Regions from separate parts of the Sanguibacter sp. Leaf3 genome, predicted to be linked through region 1. Evidence: riboswitches for the same ligand, from Rfam matches in the RefSeq annotation. Region 1 holds a riboswitch; each other region holds the start of a gene.
The links. Region 1 has a riboswitch for S-adenosylmethionine ahead of ASG53_RS01585 (flavin reductase family protein). Riboswitches for the same ligand answer to the same signal wherever they lie in the genome.

Region 1 (6,595 bases):
GGTCGTAGTCGAAGGTCGGCACGCCTGTGAAGCCTGTGGCCATGGGCGCACGGGGGTCGCGGACCCGCAGGATCGGTCGACCGCTGCGGATGCCCGCCTCGACGGCGACGTCGCCGGGGACGATCGCGGCGATGGTCGAGCCGGCCGTGGACACGTCGACGGAGTGGACACCCTCGAAGGGCTCGTCCTCGACTGCGCGCCCGGCGCTCGTGTCGCCCGCGCGCAGACCGTCGGCGGCCGTGACCTCGACGTGGATGCCGTGGCGGTCCGCCCACCAGCGCCCCGGGAGCTGGGCGTAGGCCGTCGGGACGTCGGTGAGCTGGTGGAGTGCGGTGAGCGTCAGCCAGCCGTGGTGCTCGGCCAGGCCGGCGTCGCGCTCGGCGCGCCACGCGACCCAGAGATCGCGGGGGCTCGGCGTCGCGGTGCTGCCCGCGTCGCCCGGCGCGGGGCTGGTGCTCGTCGTCATCCCACCATTCTGCCGCTCCGGACCGCGCCGCGAGGGCGTCCAGAGTGTGGGACTCAGCACAGCAGGAGGGCTCCTCCACGCCTTGTTCACAGGCGAGGGCCTGTGCCTCTCACCCGCTCTGTGGTAGGCAGGATGCGGCATCAGACGCAGAGAAGAGACGACGTGAGCACCGACCCTCAGGGTTCGACGCACAGATCGACGGACAGCTCGACGCACACAGCGGCACAGAGACCGACGCCCGAGCCGGCGCAGGGACCGGCGGAGAGATCCGCGCAGGGACCGCGCCACGGCACGCCGGTCGACGACGCGAGCCCGCGCACCGGACGAGGCGGGCGCTGGGGTGCCGGTGCACCGAGGACGAGCGTCGTCGCCCGTCCTGTCGGCCTCGTCGTCGCAGCGGTCGCCGGGCTCGCCGTGGTCTCGACGGGGATCGCGATCGGGGCGGGTTCACCTCCACCCACGGCCGGGAGCCCTGCAGGGGTCGTGACTGCCGCACCGACGTCCGCGCTCCCGGGCGTCGCGTCGACGACGGCGCCGGTCGACGCACCCGACGGTGACGCGCCTGTGGGCGACCCTGAGGACGCACCGACGGTCGACCTGCCCCCGTCCGCAGAGCCACCGGTGATCGAGTGGGACGACCTGCCCGAGCCGGCTCAGCCCGACCCGGCACCCGAGCCCGTCGCGACCTTGCCTCCCCTGCCTACGCTTCCGCCCCTGGCACCGGTGCCCGACGTCGTCGCGCCGGGTACACCGCCCTCAGGTCCCTCTGAGCCCGCCGGGCCCAGGGTGCCGACACTCACCGGACCGGCGGCAGGCACTGTGCTGATCACCTTCCCCACGGTCTCAGGGGCGGCCGAGCCGGGTGCCACGGTCGTCGTGACGACCACCTCGGGTGACTCGTTGGCGACAGCCGTCGCAGACACCTCGGGCGCCTGGTCTGCGCAGGTGTGCGGGGAGCTGACCGGAGCCCCAGCAGCGTGCCTCACCTCGACGGACGCCCTGACCGTCGCCGCGCACGCCCGCGACGAGACGACAGGCTCCGAGTCCGAGGCGTCCACGGCGCTCTCGTGGACCTTCGACCGTCCCGTCCTGGCAGCGCCGACCGACGGCGAGGTGATCGAGGCCCCCGACGGGGGCGACGTCCCCCTGCGGGTCGAGGGGACCGCCGGAGAGCTCGTGCAGCTGAGCGTCGACGGGACGCCGACGGGCGAGCTCCACAGGGTGGCGGGCGGGGAGGACCTCGTCTGGCGCGGCCCGTCTGCGGGGTCGCACACGCTGAGCCTGCGGTACGTCGACGTGGGTGAGGGTGGCACAGCCGTCACCGGCTTCGGTCCGAGCCGCACGTGGACGGTGAGCGTCGCCGAGGTCGGAGGGGCACCGGAGGGGACGCTCGAGACTGCTCCTGGCGAGGTACCAGGTGGAGCTCCGGCCGAGGCGCAGCCCGAGCGACCGGGCAGCACCCCGGCGTCCACCCCGAGCACCACCCCCTGACCAGATGGTGAGACGTTCTGGGAAAGCCGATGACAGGACGCGAGCCGTTGCTATACCGGTCACTCAAGGTCACGAGAACCGACGCGAAGCCCCGGCTGGTCGGACAGCAACCCCATCGTCATGGCGGGGTGCTCCGGGAGATGACCTGGCTGGTCCCCCGGGACCGGCAAGCCGACGACAGACCACCGAAGGACTGCACATGACCATCCAGGACGAGCGTCTCGCCGACCTCGACACCCACCTGTCCCCCGACGAGTTCAAGACCGTGTTCCGCCAGCATCCAGCTGGCGTCGCCGTCGTGACCCTGCGTGGACCCCACGGCCACGTGGGCTTCACAGCGACCTCGGTCATCTCGGTGTCCGCGGCACCGCCGCTGCTCGCCTTCTCGATCGCCGGGACGTCGTCGTCGTGGGCCGCGCTCGCCGAGGCCGACACCCTGGCCGTCAGCTTCCTCTCCCAGGACCAGGACGACGTGTCGGCACGCTTCGCGACGAGCGGCATCGACCGCTTCGCCGCAGGCGGCTGGACCGAGCTCCCGAGCGGCGAGGCCGTGATCGACGGGGCCGTCACCTGGCTGCGCGGCAGGATCCTCGAGCGCACGCCCGTCGGCGAGAGCTTCCTCGTCTCCGTCCGGGCCATCGAGTCCCAGACCCGCACCGACGCCACCCCGCTGGTGTTCCACGACAGGACGTACCACCGCATCGGGGACCAGACGGCGATCTGAGCCGAGCTCCGCCCCTGAGGCCGCGCCACCGCCTACCCACCGCGCGGCCACCGTGCCCTCGTGCGCCGACCGGTGCGCGAGGGCGCAGCCGTCCGTCAGACGTCGACGGTTACGCCACGAGACCTCTCCCACACTCACCGGCGGCGACGCTCAGCGCTCTCGCTCGGCGTCGCCTCGCCATGCCGTGACGTGCCGTGACGTGCCGACAACCACGATCTGGACTATTGCACCATAGGTGCGATAACTTGGCGAGAACCCCCGGAGGCCAAACAGCCGACCACGGATCGACGTCGGAGAGGTTGGACAGTGGACATCTCCGCTCTGCACACAGCCACCGAGCAGCTCGCGTCATATCTGTCGGAGGTCACCTCCGGCGACCTGACGTCCCCGACGCCGTGCGAGGAGTGGGACGTCAAGAATCTCTACCACCACCTGCTCGACGAGAACCTCGCCTTCGCCCAGGCCCTCACGGGAGCACCTAGGGCCCCGGACGCCTCGCCCGACTTCGCGTCGGTGCCTCCCGCCGGCGACATGGCCCACCACGGCTTCGATCACGCGTACAGGCGCACCGCCAGAGACATGGAGGATGCCTTTGCCTCCACCGACGACGAGTCCCAGGTGCGGGAGGTCCCGGGAGTACCGGGGGCTCGCAGCATCGACGACCTCTACGGCATGCAGCTGTGCGACACGGTGATCCACACCTGGGACCTGGCGCGGACTCTCGGGTTCGAGTGGGAGGTCGACCCGACAGTGGCTGCGCTCGTCCTGCGCCGCCTCGAGCTGCTCCCCGGGTCGGCACGCGGCACCGGGAAGGCCTTCGGGCAGGTCCGGCACGCTGTGACACCTGACCGGAGCACCATCGAGCGCATCCTCATCCTCTCGGGCAGGACGCCTGACGAGTGAGGTTCCACCCGGCGCACGGTCCTCGACGACTGGCGCGGACTCAGCAGCGAGGCTGCTCTCGAGGGCGATCAGCGCACCTTCAGGACCCCTGCCGGTGGACCGTCGGCTGCGCACAGACCAGACCACCGGCAAGAGCGACGGCGAGAGCACAGCGAGCCCGTCCTCCGGCTCCTCCGCGCTCCGCCCTCCGCCCTCACGACGTGAGCGGCAGCCCCGCCGCAGCCCAGCCTGGTGCTCCGCCCTCGACCTGGCGCACGTCGGTGTAGCCACGGGCGATGAGCTCCGCCGCGACAGGACCAGACCCTCGCTCCGAGCCGCAGACCACGACGATCGGGGTGTCGAGGGACACCGGCAGAGCGGCGCCGTGGCCTGCGGCGGCGAGGGCCGACGCTGTGGCGGTCGGGTCGAGCTCCGGTCCGAGGTCCGCGCGATCGGTGATGCGGGCGCCCTCGATCGCCCCTGTGGTCGCTCGACCTGCGGCGCTGCGCACGTCGAGCAGCAGGCCACCTGAGGCGAGGTGGCTGGCAGCGTCCTGCGGGCTGACGAGCGGCGCGAGCCCGCGCGCGGCGGCAAGTGCCTCGTCATCTCTGGACGAGGGCGCGGGTGAGGTGTCGGCAGGGGTGTCCTGGTGGGGCGTCGTGCGAGTCATGGTGGGGATCCTCTCGGTGCTGGTCGGTCAGGGGGCAGGGCCGGTCGTGCCGGCTGTCGTCAGGCGGGCAGAGCGGTCAGGCGGGCAGAGCGGTCAGGCGGGCAGAGCGGTCGGGCAGGCAGTGCTGACCGTGCCGGTGGGCTCGGTCTCTCCTCAGGCCGTCACGTTCGTGCGGCCCGGGATCGCCGCGAGCAGCGCCCGGGTGTAGTCGTGCTGCGGGTCGGCGAAGATCTGCTCGGTCGTCCCGCTCTCCACCAGCCGGCCGCGGGACATGACGCCGACCCGGTCGGAGATCTGCCGCACGACCGCGAGGTCGTGCGAGATGAACAGATAGCTCAGGCCGAGCTCGGCCTGGAGGTCGACGAGCAGCTGGAGGATCTGCGCCTGGACCGAGACGTCGAGGGCGGAGACGGGCTCGTCGAGGACGACGACCTGCGGGTGCAGGGCGAGCGCCCGGGCGATCGCCACCCGCTGGCGCTGACCGCCGGAGAGCTCCGCAGGGTGCCTGTGCAGCGCGGAGGTCGGCAGCGCGACCTGGTCGAGCAGCTCCGAGGCCCGGCGCGACCTCGACGCCCTGTCCCCGGTGCGGAAGGCCTCGAGCGGCTCGGTGAGCACCTGCCCGATGGTGAAGCGCGGGTCGAGGGAGGCGTAGGGGTTCTGGTAGACGAGCTGGAGGTGCTCGCGCAGTCGACGCAGGCGGCGGCCGCGCAGCCGGGTGATGTCCTGCCCGTCGACGTGCACAGAGCCTGAGGTCGGGTCGGCGAGCCGCAGGACGAGGCGCGCCGTGGTCGACTTCCCCGACCCGGACTCCCCCACGATCGCGAAGGTCTCGCCGCGCGGGACCGAGAAGGAGACACCGTCGACGGCCCGGAGGGTCTTCTTGCCGCCGCCCTGCTGGGGCACTGTGAACTCCTTGACGAGGTCGCGCACCTCGACGACGGGCGCGAGCGAGGCTGCCTGGGCAGCGGGCTCGCGCGGCACGACGGAGGTCGGGACGGCACCACTCGACGAGGCCTCTGGCTCACCTACCTCGCTGGCCTCGCTGGCCTCGCTGGCCTCGGCCATCACACTCAGGCCGCTCCGCTCGACCTGCTCGACCTGCTCGACCGCCTCCCCAGTCTCCGGCCCGCCCGCTCGCTCGGGCGCCAGCACCGGGTCCGCTGCTCGGCCGTCCCGCACCGTCGGCCGCAGCCGGGTCGGCGAGAGCGAGGGCGCCGCCGCGACGAGGGCCTTCGTGTACGGGTCCTGCGGGTCTTCGAGGATCTGCCGGGCACTGCCCTCCTCCACCACCCGCCCGCGGTTCATCACGATGACGCGCTGGGCACGCTCGGCCGCGACGCCGAGGTCGTGCGTGACGAGCAGGACGGCCGTCCCGAGCTCCGCGGTGAGCGACCCGAGGTGGTCGAGGACCGCGCGCTGGACTGTGACGTCGAGGGCCGAGGTCGGCTCGTCGGCGATCACGAGCGCGGGCCTGCAGGCGAGCGCGATGCCGATGAGCACCCGCTGACGCATGCCGCCCGAGAGCTGGTGCGGGTACTGGCGGGCGACGGCCTCGGGGTCACGCAGCCCCGCCTGCTCGAGGATCTCCACCACGCGCTGCCCGGTCGCCCGCCGGGCGAGGCCGGAGTGGACGACGAGCACGTCGGCCACCTGGTCGCCGATGCGTCGGACGGGGTTGAGCGAGACAGTCGGGTCTTGCGGCACGAGGCCCAGGCGCGCACCACGGACCCGCTCGAGCTCTTTGTCGCTCCACGCGCTGATGTCGGTGCCGTCGAGCACGATGCGCCCGGCAGTGCGTGCACCACCACGCGGCAGCAGCCCGATGATCGCCTGCGCCGTGGTCGTCTTGCCCGAGCCGGACTCGCCGACGACGGCCACGACCTCGCCCGCGTCGACGTGCAGGTCGACGCCGCGCACGGCCGGGACCGTCCCACGGCGGGTCCTGTACGCGACCTCGAGGCCTTCGACGACGAGGAGCGGTCCGGAGCGCGCGGGCTCGTCGCCCGTCGTGGCGGTCTCGGTGCGGGTAGACGTCGTGCTGGTGGTCTTCGTGCTGGTCATCGCAGGTCGCTCCATTCTCCGTCGAGGGCCCGGCTGACGCGGTTGGCCGAGAGCACCACGGCCACGACGACGAGGCCGGGCAGCGTGGTGAGCCACCAGGAGGTGGCGAGGTAGCTGCGTCCCTCGGAGACGAGGGACCCCCACTCTGGGGCCGGCGGCGCGGCACCGAAGCCGAGGAAGCTCAGGGCCGAGACCGCGAGGATCGCGGAGCCGAACTCGAGAGCGGACAGCACGAGCACGGGCCCCGAGGAGTTGGGCAGCACGTGCCGTCGCACGATGGTCAGGCGTCCGACGCCCGAGG
Region 2 (6,595 bases), on a different contig from region 1:
GTGGACGTGGCGCAGCCTGTCGCCGAAGACCTTGGCCATCTCGAGGCTGTCCTGACGGGCTGTCGCCGCGTGCGAGAGGTCGAGGGTCACCGCGTCGTAGGAGTGCTCGGAGGGGTCCCAGCCCGGCAGGTACGCGCCGTACTCGCGGTTCTTCGACCGCCACGGGTACATGTTCTCGACGGCGAGGGTCAGCCCGGACTCCTCGGAGAGCTGGCGGACCTGCTCGACGAACTGCCGCGCGTAGCTGCGCTGCCACGCGAAGGGCGGGTGCACCACGACTGTGCCGGCTCCGAGGGACTGCGCCATGTCGACGGCCTTCGCGAGCTTGGGTGCGGGACGCCCGCCCCACACGTTCTGGCTGACGAGCAGAGTCGGGGCGTGGATGCTGCGGATCTCGACACCGTGCTGCTGCGACAGGTGCGCGAGGGCGTTGTCGTCCTGCGTGACCGAGTCGCCCCACACCATGATCTCGATGCCGTCGTACCCGAGCTCGGCGGCGAGCTCGAAGGCGTAGGCCACCTTGCGGGGGTACACCGAGGCGCTCGACAGCGTGACCTTGATCGGGGAGGTGCGGTCGTTCGTGGCAGACGTGCCGTCTGCCGTGGGGGAGGACATGGAGTCCACAGTAGTGCGACATCCTCGGCGCGCGACGTGAGACGAGGGGGAGCGCAGGTCACGTGCCTGCGGACCCGCAGGTCTCTGGTCTTGTCTCTGCCACGGTGTCAGGGTGTGTGGTGTGGACATGGATCGACCAGACGACGGGCTGCTGCGCATCGGGGTGTTCTCGACGCTGTCGAGGATCAGCGTGCGCATGCTGCGGCACTACCAGGAGCACGGTCTCCTGGCGCCAGTCGTGGTGGAGCCGTTCTCCGGCTACCGCTACTACGCACCCGCCCAGCTCGACGAGGCGCGACGGGTCGTGCTGCTGCGCGATGCGGGCTTCTCGATCGAGGCGACCGCGCGGCTGCTCGACGTCGCCGGCGATCCTTCGAGGGTCGAGGCCGCGATCGCCGCCCGCCGCCTGGAGCTCCAGGCGGACCGGGACCAGGTGGACGCGCGGTTCCTCGCCCTCGACCGTGTAGGTCCCGCACTGGAGGAGATGGTCAGCATGACCGAGAACATCGAGGTACGCACGACCCACCTGCCCGAGACGACGCTCGCGACGCTGCGACGCCGGCTCCCCACCTATGCCGACGAAGGGCTGCTGTGGCAGGAGATCATGCCGCTCGTCGGCCGCTCGGGGGCACCCTTCGCCCCCGGCGGTGCTGCCGGTGCGACCTTCTACGACGAGGGCTTCCGTGAGAGGGACGTCGACGTCGAGGTGTGGGTCGAGGTCACTGGCCCCTTCGACCCCGTGGCCCCGCTCGGCTGCAGGGTCCAGCCGGCCCGCGACGTCGTCACCGCGACTCTGCTGGGCGGCTACGAGCAGATGACAGGCGTCATGGGAGCGCTCGGCGCGTACGTGGCCGAGCACGGGCTGACGACAGGGGAGATGTTCAACATCTACAGGGTCGGTCCGGCGCAGGACCCTGACCCGAGCGCCTGGGTGACCGAGGTCTGCCTGGCGGTCGTCCCGTCCTGACGAGGTGCCGCTCTGGCGGAGGGCCCGTCTGACGACGGGCCCTTCGCTGGCCGGCTGCAGGAGGATCCCTTCCTGCAGCCAGCCGTTCCTGCAGTCAGCCAGCCAGCCGACCGCTGTTGCGGTCAGCCAGCCGACGCTCCTGCTGTCAGCCGGCCGACCGCTGCTGCCATCAGCCCAGCTGGTTGCGTACCGCGAGAGCCGCGCCCACGAGGTGCTCGAGGGACGGGGTCGTCTCGGCGTAGCCGCGGGTCTTGAGACCGCAGTCCGGGTTGACCCAGAGCAGCGCCGGGTCGACGGACTTCACGGCGAGCTCGAGGAGCTCGGTGACCTCCTCCTGCGACGGGACGCGCGGCGAGTGGATGTCGTAGACACCCGGACCGACCCCGCGGGAGAACCCGGAGGCCTGGAGGTCGGGCAAGATCTCCATCCGCGAGCGGGCCGCCTCGATCGACGTGACGTCGGCGTCGAGGGCGTCGATCGCGCCGATGACCTCGCCGAACTCCGAGTAGCACAGGTGCGTGTGGATCTGGGTGTCCGGGCGGACTCCCGCGGTCGACAGCGTGAAGGACCCGACCGACCAGTCGAGGTACGCCGGCTGGTCGGCGCGGCGCAGCGGGAGCAGCTCGCGCAGCGCAGGCTCGTCGACCTGGATGATCGCGATGCCCGCAGCCTCGAGGTCGGCGATCTCGTCGCGCAGGGCCAGACCGATCTGGTTGGCGGTCTCGCCGAGCGGGATGTCGTCGCGGACGAAGGACCAGGCCATGATCGTCACCGGCCCGGTGAGCATGCCCTTGACGGGCTTTGACGTCAGCGACTGCGTGTACTCGGTCCAGCGGACCGTCATCGGCGCCGGGCGCGACACGTCTCCCCAGAGGATCGACGGGCGTGTGCAGCGGGAGCCGTAGGACTGCACCCACCCGTTCTGCGTCACGGCGAAGCCGTCGAGCAGCTCGGCGAAGTACTGCACCATGTCGTTGCGCTCGGCCTCGCCGTGCACCAGCACGTCGATGCCGATGCGCTCCTGCAGCTCGACGACCTGCTGGATCTCGGCGCGCATCGCGTCTTCGTAGGCCTCGAGGGACAGCTCACCCTTGGCGTGCGCGGCACGGGCCTTGCGGATCTCGACGGTCTGCGGGAACGAGCCGATCGTGGTCGACGGCAGCAGCGGCAGGTTCAGGCGCTCCTGCTGGGCGTCGCGACGCTCCTGGGCCGGACCGCGGTGGAAGTCGCCCTCGGTCAGCGCGGCTGTGCGCTCGCGGACCGCGGCCACGGCAACGCCGGCGGCTGTGGCCCGCGAGGCCGCGGCCTCGCTCGCGGCGAGCAGCTCGGTGTGCACGGCCTCGCGGCCCTCGCGCAGGCCCTCTGCCAGGGTGACGACCTCGGTGACCTTCTGGTCGGCGAAGGCGAGCCACGTCGCGAGGGTCGGGTCGAGCGTGGGCTCGTCGGCCACGTCGTGCGGGACGTGCTGGAGCGACGTCGACGTGCCGACGGCGACTGCCCCGGCGCCGAGGCCCTCGAGGGCCTCGAGCACCTCGAGCCTCGCGGAGAGGTCGGCGCGCCAGATGTTGTGGCCGTCGACGACCCCGGCGACGAGGGTCTTGGTCTCGAGGCCGCGGACGGGCGAGGTGGGTGCGGAGCCCTTGACGAGGTCGATCGCGAGGGCCTCGACGTCGGTCCCGGCGACGACGGGCAGCGCCTCCTGGAGGTCGCCGAAGGGGGCGGCGAGCAGGATCGCCGGGCGCTCGGGGCGGGCGAGGTCGGTCGAGAGCACCGTGTACGCCTTGGTGACCGCGGTCAGGACGTCGCCGAGCGGCACGTCGATCGTGTCGGTCACGAGGCCCGGCTCGTCGAGCTGGACCCACGTGGCTCCGGCGGCGGCGAGAGCGCGGAGCAGCTCGACGTAGACGGGGAGCAGGTCTGCGAGGCGCGAGAGCGGCTCGAAGCCCGCGGGGGCGTCGTCGGCGGCCTTGCTCAGCAGCAGGAAGGTCACCGGTCCCACGAGGACGGGCCGGGTCGTCACGCCGTCGGCCAGCGCCTCGGTGAGCTGTCGGACCACGCGGTCGGAGGCGAGGCGGAAGGCCGTCGACGGCCCGATCTCTGGGACGAGGTAGTGGTAGTTGGTGTCGAACCACTTGGTCATCTCGAGCGGGGCGTCGTCGCCCTCGCCGCGTGCCGCGCGGAAGTACCCGGCGAGGTCGAGGTCGCCGTCGGCCGTCGCGAAACGGGGCGGGACGGCCCCGACGGTCACAGCGGTGTCGAGCACCTGGTCGTAGTAGGAGAAGGTCTCGGGCACGGCGCCGTCGGTCGCGGAGAGGCCGAGCGCCACGAGACGGTCGCGGGTCGCCTTGCGCAGGGAGGCTGCGGTCTCCTCGAGCTGGTCGGCGTCGATGCGGCCGGCCCAGAAGGACTCGACGGCCTTCTTGAGCTCGCGGCGCGGTCCGATGCGGGGGTAGCCGAGGATGGTCGCCGCCGGGAATGTGACAAAGGTCGGGTTCTGCTGGATAGAGCTGAGCTCAGTACGTGTCGTCATGGGTCATCCCTCTAGATCAGTGCTGCGGTTGGTTGGGATGCGCCGACCCACGGCCCGCTGGCCAGGTCGGGACCAGCGTCGGCAGGTGCCGGGTGCGCTGGTCCGCCGCCGAGGTGTACGCCCTCGAGCAGGTCTAGTGCGGCTTCGTGCTTGTTGAAGGTGTAGACGTGCAGGCCCGGGGCTCCGGCTGCGAGGACGGCCTCGGCCAGCTCGACCGACGCCCGGATGCCGCGGGCGTGCCGCGCGGCGGGGTCGGCGAGGGACTCGAGGTCGCGGACGAGGGCCCTCGGGGCGGGGACGCCCGTGAGGGTCTCGACCCGAGCGAGGCGCGCTGGGTCGGTCATGGGGAGCAGGCCGGCGAGGATCGGGAGGGTGACTCCCGCGCGCCGGGCCTCGTCCACGAAGCCGACATAGCTGTCGGCCTCGTAGAACAGCTGGGTGATCGCGAAGTCGGCGCCGGCCTGCTGCTTCTCGAGCAGCCGCTGCACCTCCTGCGACCGCGTGGTGCCGGCTGCCGCGTTGCCGTCGAGGAAGGTCGCGACGGCGATGGTCAGCGGACGGGCGGCCGAGCGCAGGGCGGAGGAGGGGTCGTCCGCGCAGCGCTGGGCCTCGACCTCGCGCAGCAGTGCGACGAGCTCGTCGCTCGAGTTGATGCCCTCGGGGTGCGGCTCCCAGTCGGGCTGGTCGCGCGGGGGGTCGCCGCGGAGCGCGAGGAAGCTGCGGACACCCTCGGCGAGGAACTCGTCGATCACCTCGGCGACGTTGTCGCGGGAGGCGCCGACGCAGGTGAGGTGCGCGATCGGCAGCACCGGGGCGTGCTCGAGGATGCGCCTCACGACGGTCTGCGCGGTGGTCCGGTCCCCACCTGCTGCGCCGTAGGTGACCGACACGAAGTCGGGCCTGGCGGCGATCAGGTGGTCGACCGTGCTCCAGAACTTCGGCGCCGCGGCAGGGTTGCGGGGCGGCATGAGCTCGAAGGAGATCGTCGGGCGCTGCCGGGACGGGCGCGCTGCGGGCCGCCCCGGCGGGGCGGTCGCGGAGCTGCCCCCGGCGGGGGTCGGTGGGACGTCGGAAGCCGTCATGAGTTCACTCCATCGGACCTGGCGTTAGCACCCGCACCCATCAGGAGGCTTCCATAGTGGGGGGTTGCTGCGGTGTCGTCGAGCCAGGACTCTCAACCGCTCTGGATGGTGTCCCTGAATCTAGACGGCATCCACCAGGCGGTCCAGGCTCTGCCCGAGGAGTGAGACGGGCGTCTCGTCAGCGAAGACGGCGACGCGGCTCGCGGGGCGGGAACTCGCCGTCGTCCGAGCCGTCGTCGGCCGAGAAGAGCAGGTCGTGGAGGACCACCTGGACCTGCTCGACCCGCGGGACGTCGTGCAGCGTGACCCCCGCCTTGTCCGTCGCGTCCGAGATGACGAGGGTGCCGCAGCCGAGCAGGCGGTCGGTGAGGCTCTTCTCGTAGGACACGTCGTTGATGCGGTAGAGCGGGATGTCCCGACCCGTGCGCGTGAGGATGCCGCTGCGGGTGATGAGCCGACGGTTGGTCACCGTGTAGCGCGAGGTCACCCACCGCAGGAAGGGCAGCAGCACCCAGCCGACGAGCACCACGAGCAGCACGACACCACCCGCGAGCAGGATCCAGCCGCGCGCGGAGCTCTCCGGGAGCAGCACGACGAGGGCGACCGCGGCCGCGAGGAGCACGACGAAGAGCGCGATCGCCCCGAACAGCGCCTTGACGTGGGTGCGGAGGTTGAGGACGACGTGCTCGCCCTCGGCGAGAGTGCTCTGGATTCCCATGCCGGAATCTTCGCACCGCTCGCCCGCCGGCACTATCCCCGGTCGGGAGCGGGATCGAGCATCCTGTGCGTCCAGCGCTCCCACGGCGGGCTGACGGCCCAGTTCACCTCGAGGGTGCGTCGGGCCCAGCGGAACCTGCGGGCCAGGCTCGCCGGTGACTGGAAGGTCCTGCCGGAGACCCCGACGGTCAGCGCGCGGTCGTACCTGACGCGCGCCGAGCTGCCGAGCTGGAAGCTCAGGTCGGTGTCGTCGTGCACCTGCGGGTCGTCCCTGTGCACCAGGTGCCTCACGCCGTGCCACGCCGAGACGCGCAGCGCCATGTTCGAGCCCCACAGCGGCACGTTCGCGACGGCCGCGCGCATCCCCCAGAAGTACCCGCGCATGTAGAAGACGCGCGCGAGGTGGCCGCGCACGGGCGGGAGGTCGTAGAAGGTCCCGGCGCCCGTCACCGCGCTGAGCGTCGGGTCGGCGTCGAAGACCGACGCGATCCGCGCGAGCCAGTCGCCCGGGGGCAGGCTGTCCGCGTCGCACCGCGCGATGATCCCGCCCTCGACGGCGTCGTAGCCCCGGGACGCCGCAGCCGGGATGCCGACGCGGTCCTCGTGGACGACCCGAGCACCGGCCGCCCGCGCGACCTCGGCAGTCGTGTCGGTCGAGGCGTTGTCGACGACGACCACCTCGAA
Region 3 (6,595 bases), 100 kb from region 1:
CACGCCTGGAGCGCGATCTCCACGTCCTCGATGAGATCCTGCACGTCTTCGAGCCCGACGCTCAGGCGCACCGTCGTCTCGGCGATGCCGACAGCGGCGCGGCCCTCAGGGCCGATCCTGCGGTGCGTGGTCGTCGCGGGGTGCGTGATGAGCGACTTCGCGTCGCCGAGGTTGTTCGAGATGTCGATGACCTCGAGGGCGTCGAGGAAGGCGAAGGTGCGCTTCTTGGCCGACTCCGGGTCGGTGCCCTCGGGGACAGCGAGGTCGAAGGTGACGACGGTCCCGCCGCCGGTCTGCTGCTTGCGGGCGAGCTCGTGCTGCGGGTGCGACGGCAAGAACGGGTAGCGGACCCGGGTGATCCCCGGCAGCGTCTCGAGGTGCTCGGCGACCCGCAGCGCTGCGGCGGTCTGCGCCGCGACACGGATCGGCAAGGTCTCGAGTCCCTTGAGCAGCACCCAGGCGTTGAAGGGGCTGAGCGAGGGTCCGGTGTTCCTGATGAACTTCTGGACAGGTCCCTCGATGTACTCCTTCGACCCGAGGATAGCCCCGCCGAGCACGCGGCCCTGCCCGTCGATGTGCTTGGTGGCCGAGTACACCACGACGTCGGCGCCGAGCTCGAAGGGCTTCTGCAGGATCGGCGTCGCGAAGACGTTGTCGAGGACGACGACAGCGCCGGCGGCGTGCGCGAGCTCGCAGACCCGCTCGACGTCGACGATGTCCTGCATCGGGTTGGACGGGGTCTCGAAGAAGACGACGTCGGCCGGGGTGGCCAGGGCCGCCTCCCACTGCTCGGTCTCGTGGCCGTCGACGTACTCCACCGTGACGCCCCAGTCGGCGAAGATCTCGTCGAAGATCACGACCGTCGACCCGAAGAGCGCTCGGGCCGAGACGATGCGCGACCCGGACTTCACGAGGGCCGCGAGGGAGGTGAAGACTGCGGACATGCCTGTCGCCGTCGCGTAGCAGGCCTCGGCGCCGTCGAGGAGTCGCAGGCGCTCCTCGAACATGTGGACCGTCGGGTTGCCGTAGCGGGAGTAGATGAAGCGGTCGGTCTCGCCCTTGAAGGCGGCCTCGGCGTCGGCGGCCTGCGCGTAGACGTAGCCCTGGGTGAGGTAGATCGGCTCTGAGGTCTCCTGGAACTCGGAGCGGACCTGGCCGCCGCGGACAGCGGCGGTCGCGGCACGGACCGTGCGCGGAGGGCGAGCCGGGTCGGATGACGGGACGGTTGCGGCGGACGTGCCGGCCGTGCTCTCAGGGGTGGTCGTCATCGAGGCTCACTCCCCGGCGGTGTAGGTGGTGCTCGGCAGGCCGCGCAGGCGCCAGCCGTTGACGGTCCGCCCACCGGAGAGGTCCGTGTCGCCCTCGAAACCCTCGAGCACGTTGTACGACGGACCGAAGCCGGCTGCCGTCGCGTCGACCGCCGCACCGATCGAGCGGTTGCCCGAGCGGCACAGGAAGATCACCGGGCGGCCGTCACCCGGGGTGAGGCCGGCCTCGGCCAGCTGGTCGAGGAAGCGCGGGTTGGGGCCGAAGGCCGTCGCCCACTCGGTGAAGACGACCTCGCGGTCACCGTCGAGCGGGGAGAGGTCGGGGACGCCGATCTGCTGCCACTCGCCGACCGTGCGCACGTCGACGAGGACGGCGTCGGGGGTGGTCTCGAGCAGGTCCCAGGCCTGCTGCGGGGTGAGGTCGCCTGCGTAGCTCATGTCATGCCTCCATCGGTCCGTGGCGGTAGCACCCTCGCCCCGACGTCGAGCTCGTCGGAGGGGTTGCTGCGGCGTCGTCGTGCCAGGTCACTCAGCCGCTCTGGATGGTTGTCCCTCTGAGCATCACCCCCGACCCCCAGAATGAGACAGCCCGTCCAGCATGCAAGACAGACTGCGCTCGCTGATTGACACCCCCGGAAACCTCGCCAATCCTTGACGCAGGTCATGAGTGCCAGCGCGTAACCCCGGTTTGCTGGCCGGCAACCCTCCTCCGCGGTGGGGTGCCCCGGGTGACGACCTGGCCGGAACCAGATGGTCTCCGGCAAGCGCGGGAATCGGTCGAACCCAGGTGCGTCGATCCCCACCACGTCCTGGAGGATCTATGTCTGCCACCCATGAAGCCCAGTCCTGCCTGCCCGTCGTCGGCTCGGACACCCTCGTCCCGCTCGTCGACGGCCGGACGGTCACCTACGCCAACCTCGACTGCGCAGCGAGCGCCCCGGCGCTCCAGGCCGTCGCCGACCGCGTCACCCAGGTGCTGCCGCTCTACGCCTCCGTGCACCGCGGCGCGGGCTACCTCTCGCAGGTGTCGACGGCCCTCTACGAGGCCTCGCGCCAGACCATCGGCGCCTTCGTCGGTGCCCGGCCCGACGACGTCACGGTCGTCACGCGCAACACGACAGACTCGCTCAACCTGCTCGCCGGCTGCGTCCCGGCCGACGCTGACGGCAGGCCTGGCCGGGTGCTCGTCCTCGACGTCGAGCACCACGCCAACCTCCTCCCGTGGCAGCGGTCGGCCGGCGGCGCGACGGTGCTGCACGGTGCGGAGACCGTGGCTGAGACCCTCGAGGCGATCCGGGCCGAGCTCGCCCGGGCGCCCTACGCGCTGCTCGCGCTCACCGGGGCGTCGAACGTCACCGGCGAGCTGCTGCCTGTCGCCGACGTGGTCGCGATCGCCCACGAGGCCGGGGCTCGCGTCGCGATCGACGGCGCTCAGCTGGTGCCGCACCGCCGCTTCTCGCTCGCCGAGACCGGGGTCGACTACATCTCCTACTCGGGCCACAAGACGTACGCGCCCTTCGGGTCGGGGGCCCTCGTGGGCCGTCGCGACTGGCTCGACGCCGGGACGCCCTATCTCGCCGGTGGTGGGGCTGTCCGCCAGGTCGACCTCGACCAGGTGCAGTGGACGAACGCCCCGGCGCGGCACGAGGCCGGCTCGCCGAACGTCATCGGCGCCGTGGCCCTCGCCGCGGCCTGCGAGACCCTCGCGTCGCTGCCCGCGGGCACGCTCGAGGCGCACGAGGCCTACCTGCGCGAGCGCCTGGTGAGCGGCCTCGAGTCCATCCCGGGCGTCCAGGTGGTCCGGGCCTGGGCCGACGCGTCCGACCCTGTCGGCGTGGTGACCTTCTCGGTCGTCGGGCACGACCCGGGCCTCGTGGCTGCCTACCTCTCGGCCGAGCACGGGATCGGCGTGCGCGACGGTCGCTTCTGCGCCCACCCGCTCCTCGCCCGGCTCGGCTACGCCTCGGGTGCCGTGCGGGCCAGCGTGGGCGTCGGGACCACGCAGGAGGAGGTCGACCGTCTGGTCGCCGCCCTCGAGACCTACGTGACTGACGGCCCGACTGCTCGTTACGAGATCGTCGACGCCTGCTGGACCGTCGCCGACGACCCGCGTCCGCTGCCTGAGGGATCCGGTCTGTCTGGTCTCATCGCCACGGCTGCGGCTGGGTTCATCGCAGGGGCTGCCGGCTGCGGCCCTGTCCCGGAGCCGCAGGCCTCGGCTGCGCGCGCAGGATCGCTCGTCGACGCCTGAGCGCTGCCTGCCTGACCGTCACGATCTCACGGCTGCGTGCCGTGCTCGCCGCCGCGGGCGCTCCTGGAGCCCGCCCGGCACTCCGCCCCGGCTGGTCCACCCGGCCGGGGCGGAGCCGTGCCGGCGGGTCCACCCGGCAGGCTTCGTCGCGTGCGCTTAATACCCGGTGGAGCCGCCCGTGCGCTTGAAAGTCCTTTTTAGGTGTAGTGTCACTTATAGCAGGTCAATGATGACTTGCGTATATTGGAGGCACAAGATCCGTAATATCAAGAAGTCCATAGCCGGTTTGGTCGTCGCGGGTTTGATGACAGTTGGCCTTGTGTCGCCTGCGACGGCAACCGAGTCACCAGTGTTCGATGAGCTTCCTGTCGCGGAGTTCGCGGCGACGGAGGCGGGAGGTGGCGGAGCCCAGCTCGTTCCTTTCGGATCCGGGAGCCTCATCGTCTCGGTCCCGGACGACGTCGATCAGGCGCCCCTCATCGAAGGGCAGCGGACCTCTAGGCTCTCGGTCGGGCTCGGATGGACGTTCTACGTCTATCTCAACCGGACTGACCAGGCCGTGCTCGCCGGCGGGGGTGCCACGAGCCTGGGCATCTTGGTTTGCGCGATCCCGGGTGTCGGAATTCCTGCGTGCGCAGCTGTTGCGGGACTCCTCGTCGCAGGCGCTACATACATCGCGCTCAACGGTCTGTGCCCGTCCCGTCTCGAGCTTGCCGTGGGGAAGGGGTCCAAGTGCGTCAGCTAGGGCGCGAGGTCGCCGCCCTCGTGGCCGGGCGCCGCCAGAGCCTCGTCGCTGGGCTCGTGATCCTGCTTGTCGTCCCGGGCGCCGCTGCGGCTGGCTCGGCCAGCCCGGTCGTGACCTACCTCCAGGTCCTCTCCGGTGCGGTGGTGGTCGCGTCGGCCCTCTTGATCGCGTGGGTGCTCGTTCGACGACATCTCGGTGGCAGGCGCTGAGCCTCAGACTTCCGAGGGGCTGGACAGCTCTGGCTGTGGTTCGCGGAGACGGGACTCGGCTCTGCGTCTGATGCCCTCAGTGAGTGTCGAGAGCGCGCTCCAGCGGTCGGGGCGACCTGGCGTTCCGGTCTCACTGGATCGAGATGCCTAGGTGTGCCGCGAGCAGCGGGGCGAGGTCGAGGAACTGGTCGGTGCTGACCGTCGTGCCTTTGAGGCCCGCGATGCCTGTCAGCTGACCGAGCTCCGCGCCGCGCAGGTCGGTCCGGGTCAGGGTTGCCCGGCTCAGGGTGAGCTGGGCGATGCGCGTCCCGACAAAGCTCATCCGGGTGCCGCGCGCCGAGGAGAGGTCGAGCTCTCCGATCACGCAGTCGGTGAAGGTGACGTCCGCGAGGCGGGCCTCGCGCAGGTTGAGGTAGTCGATCTTGGTGCCGTGGAAGGCGACGCGCGACCACTGCGAGCCGTAGGCCTGGACGCCGCCGAGGCGGCTCGCGCGGACCTGGGTGTCCTGCCAGTCGCCGCTCGAGATGTCGAGGGTCGCTGCGTTGACCGTGTCGAAGGAGCAGTCGCTCACGCGTGACGAGGCGAGCTCGGCGCCCGACAGGTCCGTCCCGGTGAAGCTGCACTCGATGATGCGGGAGTCGACGGCGTCGATGCCGCTCAGGTCGGTCCCGTCGAAGGTCAGGACCTCGACATAGGCCTCTGGGCTGAAGGCTGCGGCGGTGCCGAGGGTGTCCGGTTCAGGCATGCGACCAGCCTCTCACGAGCGCCTGACAGCCGATGTGTCCGCGAGTCGGGGCCCTGGGACGCTCGGTGATGCTGCGCCATCGAGACGCGCCGCGCTGGCCTAGTTCGGAGCCGGAGCCGGAGCCGGTGTCGCAGGAAGCAGGGCGTCGATCCTCTCGTTGATCCAGGCGAATGCACTCGTCAACCAGTCGAATCCCAGTCCGCTGGTCATGATCAAGGACAAAGAGGCAAGGATGAATAGTGTCCACCACGTCAATGCGTGCATCGCCCACCGATTGGTCCAGAAAGCAAACTTCCAGAGCCAGCGCGGTCGACTGCTGGAGTGCACGTACACCGCGGCGACCGAGCCTAGGCCAAGTGCGATGCAGGCTATGAGCAGGCCGAACGTGAATAGGGCTGCGAACATCTGGGTCACGATGACTCCGACGTGCACGCCATCGGCATCGAAGATGGAGCCACCATCGCGTAGAGCTGTCGCCAGGGCGTCCAGGGCGTCCAGAGCGTCCGCGTGGAGCGGAGGCTCGACGAGCCAGAGTGCTGAGAGGACTCCGGCGATCACTGCAATATAGACGGCTGCGAGGCGCGCGGCGATGCCTCTGCCGTCCACTGCGCCGCGGCACCACAGCACGGTGAAGGTGATAGTGACTACGACCGTGGCCAGGATTGAGAGTCCTGCCATCAGCCCCGCGATGAGGACTGCGTTTCTCACGTACGCGGTCACGATAGTCACGAGGACGACGAGGGCGACGAGGGCTGCCGCGAGTTCTTCATCGTTCGTCCTCGTCTTGGTGCTGCCGCCTGAAGGGAACTGTGCTCGAATTCTTGCGACGACGTGCCAATCGGTCGTCGCGAGGGAGTGTGCCACTGCGCTGTTGAGGGAGACTCGACCGTGTCCGTGCCCCCCGAGCAACGGCGAGAATGCTAGGGCGATAGGGGTGCCGAGGAGGATGCCGAGAATGGTAAAAGCCAGGCTCGTGCCGTCAAAGTTCTGCATCGGGACCCGCCCTGTCTGCGGGAGGTTTCTGGAGCCTGCCGACCAGGGCACCGAATGCGGCCGTCAGGGACGTGGATCCTAAGAGGAAAACGATGTCCCAGAGGTGGTCGCGAAAGAAGGTAAGTAGCAACTTTCCTCTTCTGGGTCATGGGTGGCGGCTCGAGGGGTGGGGCTGGCCTCGGTCGTCGCGCTCTGGACGGAGAGATGGCGGATGGTGCGGTAAAACCGTAATCGGGATAGAGGTCACGAAGCGGGACGAAGGTCATGGGTGAGAGATGAGACGAGGGCTGTCTGGACCGGCTCGCCAACCCGGCTCGGTGACGGTGCGGGTCGCTCCTCTACGCCCTTGTTCGTCGAGGCTGGCGGCGCCTGCAGTGTCTTCGC

Region 2: linked by a shared signal. The riboswitch ahead of ASG53_RS14310 (methylenetetrahydrofolate reductase) and the one ahead of ASG53_RS01585 (flavin reductase family protein) in region 1 are both predicted to bind S-adenosylmethionine.
Region 3: linked by a shared signal. The riboswitch ahead of ASG53_RS01140 (rhodanese-like domain-containing protein) and the one ahead of ASG53_RS01585 (flavin reductase family protein) in region 1 are both predicted to bind S-adenosylmethionine.

What each region holds. Positions count from the first base shown of each region.
Region 1 is NZ_LMRH01000001.1:348,422-355,016, reverse strand. Features, by position in the region: gene ASG53_RS01595 (DUF1684 domain-containing protein) at 1-466, opposite strand, end outside; gene ASG53_RS01590 (hypothetical protein) at 629-1,957, shown strand; SAM riboswitch class IV at 2,025-2,136, shown strand; gene ASG53_RS01585 (flavin reductase family protein) at 2,157-2,681, shown strand; gene ASG53_RS01580 (TIGR03086 family metal-binding protein) at 2,988-3,584, shown strand; gene ASG53_RS01575 (rhodanese-like domain-containing protein) at 3,778-4,233, opposite strand; gene ASG53_RS01570 (dipeptide ABC transporter ATP-binding protein) at 4,387-6,294, opposite strand; gene ASG53_RS01565 (ABC transporter permease) at 6,291-6,595, opposite strand, start outside.
Region 2 is NZ_LMRH01000003.1:194,937-201,531, forward strand. Features, by position in the region: gene ASG53_RS14295 (sugar phosphate isomerase/epimerase family protein) at 1-615, opposite strand, end outside; gene ASG53_RS14300 (MerR family transcriptional regulator) at 743-1,582, shown strand; gene metE (5-methyltetrahydropteroyltriglutamate--homocysteine S-methyltransferase) at 1,752-4,112, opposite strand; gene ASG53_RS14310 (methylenetetrahydrofolate reductase) at 4,124-5,194, opposite strand; SAM riboswitch class I at 5,201-5,306, opposite strand; gene ASG53_RS14315 (PH domain-containing protein) at 5,373-5,912, opposite strand; gene ASG53_RS14320 (glycosyltransferase family 2 protein) at 5,945-6,595, opposite strand, start outside.
Region 3 is NZ_LMRH01000001.1:247,762-254,356, forward strand. Features, by position in the region: gene ASG53_RS01135 (O-succinylhomoserine sulfhydrylase) at 1-1,268, opposite strand, end outside; gene ASG53_RS01140 (rhodanese-like domain-containing protein) at 1,275-1,706, opposite strand; SAM riboswitch class I at 1,713-1,817, opposite strand; SAM riboswitch class IV at 1,928-2,041, shown strand; gene ASG53_RS01145 (aminotransferase class V-fold PLP-dependent enzyme) at 2,089-3,519, shown strand; gene ASG53_RS01150 (hypothetical protein) at 3,869-4,264, shown strand; gene ASG53_RS01155 (hypothetical protein) at 4,252-4,473, shown strand; gene ASG53_RS01160 (pentapeptide repeat-containing protein) at 4,604-5,218, opposite strand; gene ASG53_RS01165 (hypothetical protein) at 5,318-6,211, opposite strand.